DNA from 2 places in the Burkholderia sp. AW33-5 genome. Region 2 is predicted to be linked to the other one. Evidence: riboswitches for the same ligand, from Rfam matches in the RefSeq annotation. Region 2 holds a riboswitch; the other holds the start of a gene.
The links. Region 2 has a riboswitch for cobalamin ahead of ACV22V_RS06385 (HoxN/HupN/NixA family nickel/cobalt transporter). Riboswitches for the same ligand answer to the same signal wherever they lie in the genome.

Region 1: another riboswitch for cobalamin. It lies ahead of ACV22V_RS07150 (TonB-dependent receptor domain-containing protein); the one in region 2 lies ahead of ACV22V_RS06385 (HoxN/HupN/NixA family nickel/cobalt transporter).

The regions. Positions count from the first base shown of each region.
Region 1 is NZ_JBSAXA010000003.1:96,269-99,674, reverse strand. Features, by position in the region: gene ACV22V_RS07150 (TonB-dependent receptor domain-containing protein) at 1-1,854, opposite strand, end outside; cobalamin riboswitch at 2,171-2,363, opposite strand; gene ACV22V_RS07145 (helix-turn-helix domain-containing protein) at 2,473-3,406, opposite strand, start outside.
Region 2 is NZ_JBSAXA010000002.1:625,650-629,055, reverse strand. Features, by position in the region: gene cobA (uroporphyrinogen-III C-methyltransferase) at 1-386, opposite strand, end outside; cobalamin riboswitch at 557-793, opposite strand; cobalamin riboswitch at 918-1,180, shown strand; gene ACV22V_RS06385 (HoxN/HupN/NixA family nickel/cobalt transporter) at 1,366-2,424, shown strand; gene cobW (cobalamin biosynthesis protein CobW) at 2,450-3,406, shown strand, end outside.

The DNA of each region.
Region 1 (3,406 bases), on a different contig from region 2:
GTCGAACAGGTTCGACAGCGTCGCCGACACCGTCAGGTGCGAATTGATCCTGTACGACGCGCGCAGGTTCACGGTCAGGTACGACGGCAGATACGTCGTGTTGGCCGGGTCGTCGAACGTCGTGCCGCCGTAGTTCAGCGACGCGCCCGTGCTCAATGCGTGCAGGTTGAATTCGTCCCACGTGTGGTCGACGTTGACGCTGACCGTCTGGCGCGGCCGGCGGTTGAGCCAGCTGTCGTTGGTTTCGTCCTGCGGATTCAGGAAACCGACCGCGACGCTCACCGGCGTATAGCGGCCGATCGTGCCCTTGTACGACAGGTCGATGCCGCGGATATGCGAGCGACCGATGTTCATCGGCGAGCGCGTCGCGGGGTTGTAGGCGATCAGGTTGTTGATGCGCGTGTCGTAGATCGCGGCGCTGAACGTGCCGTACGCCGTGTTCGCATCGAGCGCGGCCTCGACCGAATCGCTGCGTTCCGGGTTCAGGTCCGGGTTGCCGTAGCCCGGGTAGTACAGGTCGTTGAACGAGGGCAGGCGGAACGCGTTGCCGTACGACACGCGCGCCGTATAGACCGGCGTGATGGCCCACGACAGCGCGGCGTTGCCGGTGTTCACGGCCTTCCCGGCGATGATCTCGTGCCGCCCCGCGACGAACATCGTGACGCTGCCGAGCGTCGCCGACTGATGCAACGAGAACGCGGAGTCGTTGCGCGTGGGCACGCCGTCCGGCACGTCGACGGGCAGGAAGGCCTGTTCGCGCGTGAAGTCGTACGCGACCTTCGTCTCGCCCGACAGCGGCAGGCCGAACAGCCGGAAGCCGTGTTCCTGATGGGTCAGCGACGTCGACGAACTGATGCGCTGCGAGTTGATCTGGTCGGTCGGAATGGTCGGGTCGCTCGCATACAGGAACTGGCGGTCGTTCGCATAACCGAACGACTGGTCGAACTGGGTGTCGGGCGTGATGTCGAGATGGAACGCGATGCCGGTCGTCAGCTGATGATCGAGCTCGCGATTCGCAAAGCCGGCGTTGTCATAGGACAGGTCGGAGCGGTGATACAGCGCGAACGTCGAGATCGACCAGTTGTCGCGCGCGTAGCCGAGTCGCGCATCGAGGTCCTGCGCGTGATACGGATTGCGGCCGTCCTCGTGCCCGTAGGCGAACGGCCGCGTCGCGTCGATGCCGGCCGTGTTGTAGCTGTGCAGGCCGAGCGTGTAGGTGAGGCCGCCGAGCGCGGCGAGCGGCCCCGTCGACGGCACGGTGCCCGACGTGCGCACCTGCGTGTCGAAGGTCTTGTTCGAGCCGCCGCCGAACGACACGGTCGTCTGGTTCGGCTGGCCTGCCGCGCGGCGCGTGAACAGTTGCACGACGCCGCCCATCGCGTTCGCGCCGAATGATGCGGCGGCCGGCCCCGAGATCACCTCGACGCGTTCGAACGCGTCGGTCGGCAGGTCGGCCCACGGCGCGATGCCGGTCGTCGGCGAGCCGATCCGGATGCCGTCGATGAACACCGCGACCTGATTGGCGGACGAGCCGCGGATGCTCACGGACGCCGACGAGCCGGGGCCGCCGTTTTGCGAGACGGTCACGCCCGGCAGCGTCGCGAGCGCCTGCGTGATGCTCGGGTCGCTCGGCGACAGCCGATCGAGATCGGCGCGCGTGAGCACCTGTGTCGTCGCATAGCGCTGGTCGAACGATTCGGGCAGGTGCCGCGTGTCGGTCACGCTGATCGTCGGCAGGTCGGCGGCTGCGGCGGGTTGGGGCGGCTGCGGGAGCGCCGTGTCGCCGGCGGCATGGGCGATCGGGGCGAACAGCGCCGTGGCGGCGGACGTGGCGAGAAAGTGGCGAAGATTCATGAGGCAATGAGCGTGATCGTGTTGCGGGTACGGCGAGCGTAAGCGGGTGGCGGTGCGTACCGCCCGGATTCGTATCGGTCTATCGCGAGACCGGACGGCTTGGGCGGTCGTCGCGCGGATCGAACGACACGGCACGGCACACGCGTGCGGACACGCCGCGCCCATGGCTGGCGCGACGGCACGACGCTTCCGGCGAGGAAGCGGAGGCGGAAAGACTGGACATCTGAAGGGTCCTGAGGTCGGGCCGTCCATGCAACGGGGGCGACCGCCAAAGGCGGTGCCTGGCGCTCCGGGACACCCCGCCCGGCGCGGCTGCTTGGACCTCGGGTCGATGGCAGGTCTCCTGGCTCGCGGGTCGCTATTCGCACCGGCCTTCCCGGTTTCCCAGTGGCTTGGAGTAGTGCGGATTCGCCGCTCACAGTTGCGGGGGCAGCCGCAGATTCGAGGCGCTGCCTCTCCTGCGTTCCCTTTTGATCCCGTCTCCGGGAACCATCAGCGCGCAAGCGTAATGGCGAGCGCTCCGGCGCGTCAATCGGCGAAGCGCGCGGGGATGCGAAAAAACGTCAGTGCTCGCCGGATTCTTTTCCAAATCCTCGCTTGCGAGACATGAGGACCCCTTTACATCTGAGGAAAGGGCGCGCTGGCCGCGCGGCAATCGCGGCGGAACCGGCTCGGCGCGACGCCCGTCCATCGCACGAACGCCCGCCGGAATGCTTCCTCGCCCGCGAACCCGAGATGCGCGGCGATCCGCGCGACCGGCCAATCGGACTCGCGCAGGCACCGCCGCGCGACGTCGGCGAGACACTGCTCGCGCAACGCGTGATAGCCGCTGCCTTCGGCCGCCAGCCGCCGTCGCAACGTCGCCTCGCTGACGCCGAGCCATGTCGCCAGTTCGGCAAGCGCGGGGAGCGCCTGCTCGCGCGCGAGCGCCGCGTCGAGAAAGCCGCGCACCTGCTGCGCCCATGACACGACGGCCGGCGCCGCATCGATCAGACGAAACGGAAAATCGACGAGGAACGCGGCCAGCTCGCCCGGCTGGCGGATCACGCGGGCATCGAGCCGCGCGGCGTCGAATGCGAAACCATAGGTTTTGCGGCCGACATCGACCGGCGCGTTGAACAGCCCGAGCAGCGGCATCGCGTCGTCGCGGCGCGGATGGCCGAGCCAGACTTCGTCCGGTCGCAGCGGCTGCCCGATCAGCCAGCCGAACAGCTGCAGATAGCAGAACAAGCCCGTCAGGTCGACGAGGCACGCGGCCGGGCTGCGCGTGCGGCGCAGCGAATCCATCCGGAACGTCGCGCGCCCGTCGCGCACCGCGAGCGACAGCGCGCCGGCGCGCGGCGTCAGCATCTCGCAGAATTCGGCCGCGCAGCGGATCGCGTCGGCGAGCGTCGCGCAACTGAGCAGGCAGCGGCACATCAGGTCGACTTCCTGCTTGCGCATCGGCGGATGGCCGTTGCCGCGCGCAACCTGCGCCTCGAGCCGCTCGATCGCGTCGCGGTACAGCGCGACGAAGCCGCCGGGCGTCGTCGACGCGACGTCGGCGGCCGGC
Region 2 (3,406 bases):
GGAATGCCGAGCGCGGCCGGAGCCGCGATACCGGCCGTGATGCCGTTCACGACCTCGACCGGGAAACCGGCCTCGCCGAGCGCGAGCAGCTCCTCGCCGCCGCGGCCGAACACGAACGGATCGCCGCCCTTGAGCCGCGCGACGCTGCGGCCCGCGCGCAGGTGCGCGAGCATCGCGGCGACGATCGCCTCCTGCGGCGTCGACGCATGGCCGCCGCGCTTGCCGACGTGCTCGATGCGCGCGTCGGCGCGCGCATGGCGCAATACGTCGGGGTTCACGAGGTCGTCGACGAGCAGCACGTCGGCCGTGGCGATCGCGCGCACGGCCTTCAGCGTCAGCAGATCGGCGTCGCCGGGGCCGGCGCCGACGAGCCAGGCGCGGCTCATCGGACGCGGCACGGCGCACACCGTGTCGTGGCAGTGGAAAGGGGACGGCGAGCGGCACATCGGCGGCCGGCGGACAGGCAAGGCATGATGGATCGGGCGAAGCCCGCGCGAACGCGGGCGGGAAGCGCACCCCATCCGTCCCCCGCGGATCGGGCGTTCGGCGAGCAGCGGGCTCGCCCCTTGCGTCGGCCGGTATCCGGGCTGGCCGCTTGCCAGGCCGCAGCCTTCCCGCCCGCTGAAGGGCAGTGGCATCGCGGGCGGCCTGGGCGCGTGCGGGGGGAACCGCGGCGCGCGGGCGGCGTACCGTTGCGGGGACAGCACAGGCCGGGCGGACTTCCGCCTCCTGTTTCCCGTTTAACTGCGTGCGCGGAATGCGCATGCGAGCACCGAACGCGGCGCATACGATAGCACAGCGGTCGGCCCGCGCGAACCCGCTCCGCGGGCGCCGCGAGCGCCCCCGGCACGATGCCGCGGCCGGGCCGAACGCACCGCGGCGGCCCGTTCCGCCTTGACGCTCCCCGCACCGCCGCCTACACTCGCACGCGTTTTGGTGCTCGCGCGCGCTCCTCCGGCGCGCGCAGTTAAACGGGAAACAGGGAGCCTGGCTGCACCGCGGTCGAGCCAACCTGTGCTGCCCCCGCAACGGTAAGCGAACGCATCGCGCTTAGCGCGATGCAGCGCCGCTTCGCCGCATGCCTGCCGCATGCGGACGACCGCCACTGGATGCCGCGCATCCGGGAAGGCGAAGCGGCGTGTTCGTCAGCCCGGATACCGGCCAGAACGTGGGGTTCAGCGCCGCGGGGAGGCGGCGCATCGTCCACGGCCGCAGCACGCCCGACGCCCGAACGCTGCCCGCTTCCTTTGCCGACCCGTCAGCCGCAGCGCGCGCGGGCCGGGGCGAAGAACGATCGGCGGCGCGGGCGGGGCCGACGACGGCCGTGTTGGCATTCATCATGTCGACCGTTCGCAAAGGAGCATCATGCTCGACTCGTTCTTCCGCCTGTTCAACGACAGCTCATCCGGGCTGCGCGGCAAAATCGTCGCGATCTATTCATTGCTCGTCGCCTTCAACGTCGGCGCGTGGATCTGGGCCTTCGTCGCGTTTCGCGACCAGCCCGTGCTGCTGGGCACCGCGCTGCTCGCCTACGTGTTCGGGTTGCGCCACGCGGTCGACGCCGACCATATCGCCGCGATCGACAACGTCACGCGCAAGCTGATGCAGGAGGGCCGCAGCCCGCTCGGCGCGGGCCTGTTCTTCTCGCTCGGCCATTCGACGGTGGTGATCGTGATGTCGGTCGCGGTCGCGCTGACCGCGGCGTCGCTCGCGCGTTTCGAGAGCATGAAGACCTGGGGCGGCGTGATCAGCACGAGCGTGTCGGCGTTCTTCCTGCTGGTGCTCGCGGCCGCCAACCTGCTGATCCTGATCTCCGTCTACCGGACGTTTCGCGCGGCCCGCCGCGGCGAGGCGATCGTCGACGCCGACCTCGACATGCTGATGAACCAGCGCGGCGTGCTGGCCCGCCTGTTCCGGCCGCTGTTCCGCCTCGTGTCGCGCAGCTGGCACCTGTATCCGGTCGGCTTCCTGTTCGGCTTCGGCTTCGACACCGCGACCGAAATCGCGCTGTTCGGCATCTCGGCCACGCAGGTGCAGGGCGGCCTGTCGTTCTGGTCGGTGATGGTGCTGCCGGTGCTGTTCACCGCGGGCATGACGCTCGTCGACACGACCGACGGCATCCTGATGATGGGCGCGTACCGCTGGGCGTACGTGCGGCCGATCCGCAAGATCTACTACAACATGACGATCACGTTCGTGTCGGTGCTGGTCGCCGCGCTGATCGGCGGCATCGAGGTGCTCGCGCTGCTCGCGGATAAACTGTCGCTGCAGGGGCCCGTGTGGAATTTCTCGACGATGGTCGCATCGCATTTCGGGATGCTCGGCTACGTCGTGATCGGCCTGTTCCTCGCGTGCTGGATCGTGTCGGCCGCGATCTACCGCCTCAAACGCTACGACGAGATCGACGTGACGCTCTCGGCCTGACTCTCTTTTCGACACAGGATCCACCATGACCTTACGCAAGCTTCCCGTCACGATTGTCACGGGCTTTCTCGGCAGCGGCAAGACCACGCTGATGCGCCACATCCTGCAGCACGCCGAAGGCCGCCGCATCGCGGTGATCGTCAACGAATTCGGCGAGCTCGGCATCGACGGCGAAATCCTCAAGGGCTGCGGCATCGGCTGCGAGGACGCGGACGGCGGGCAGGGCGAAGCGTCGGGCCAGCTGTACGAACTCGCGAACGGCTGCCTGTGCTGCACCGTGCAGGAGGAGTTCTATCCGGTGATGGAAGCGCTCGTCGAGCGCCGCGCCGACATCGATCACGTGCTGATCGAGACGTCGGGCCTCGCGCTGCCGAAGCCGCTCGTGCAGGCCTTCAACTGGCCGACGATCCGCAACAGCTTCACGGTCGACGCGGTCGTGACCGTCGTCGACGGTCCGGCCGCCGCGAGCGGCCAGTTCGCCGAGAACCCGCAGGCCGTCGACGCGCAGCGCCGCGCCGATCCGAACCTCGACCACGAATCGCCGCTGCACGAACTGTTCGCCGATCAGCTGTCGTCCGCCGATCTCGTGATCGTGAACAAGGCCGACCTCGTCGCCGACGCGCGGTTCGCCGAGGTCGAAGCCGCGATCCGCGAGGAAATCCCGCCGCAGGTGAAGATCGTGCGCGCGACGCGTGGCGAACTGGACGTCGCGATGCTGCTCGGGCTCGAATCGGCGTCGGAGGAAACGATCCACCTGCGGCACGACCATCACGGCTCGGCCGACGACGGCGATCACGACCATCATCACGACGATTTCGATTCGGTGGTGGTGGCGGGCGATGCGGGCACGCGCGAGGCGACGATCGCCGCGCTGCAGCGTGTCGTCGAGACGCACACGATCTACCGCGCGAAAGGCTTCGCCGCGCTGCCCGATGCGCCGATGCGGCTCGTGATCCAGGGCGTCGGCCGCCGCTTCGACAGC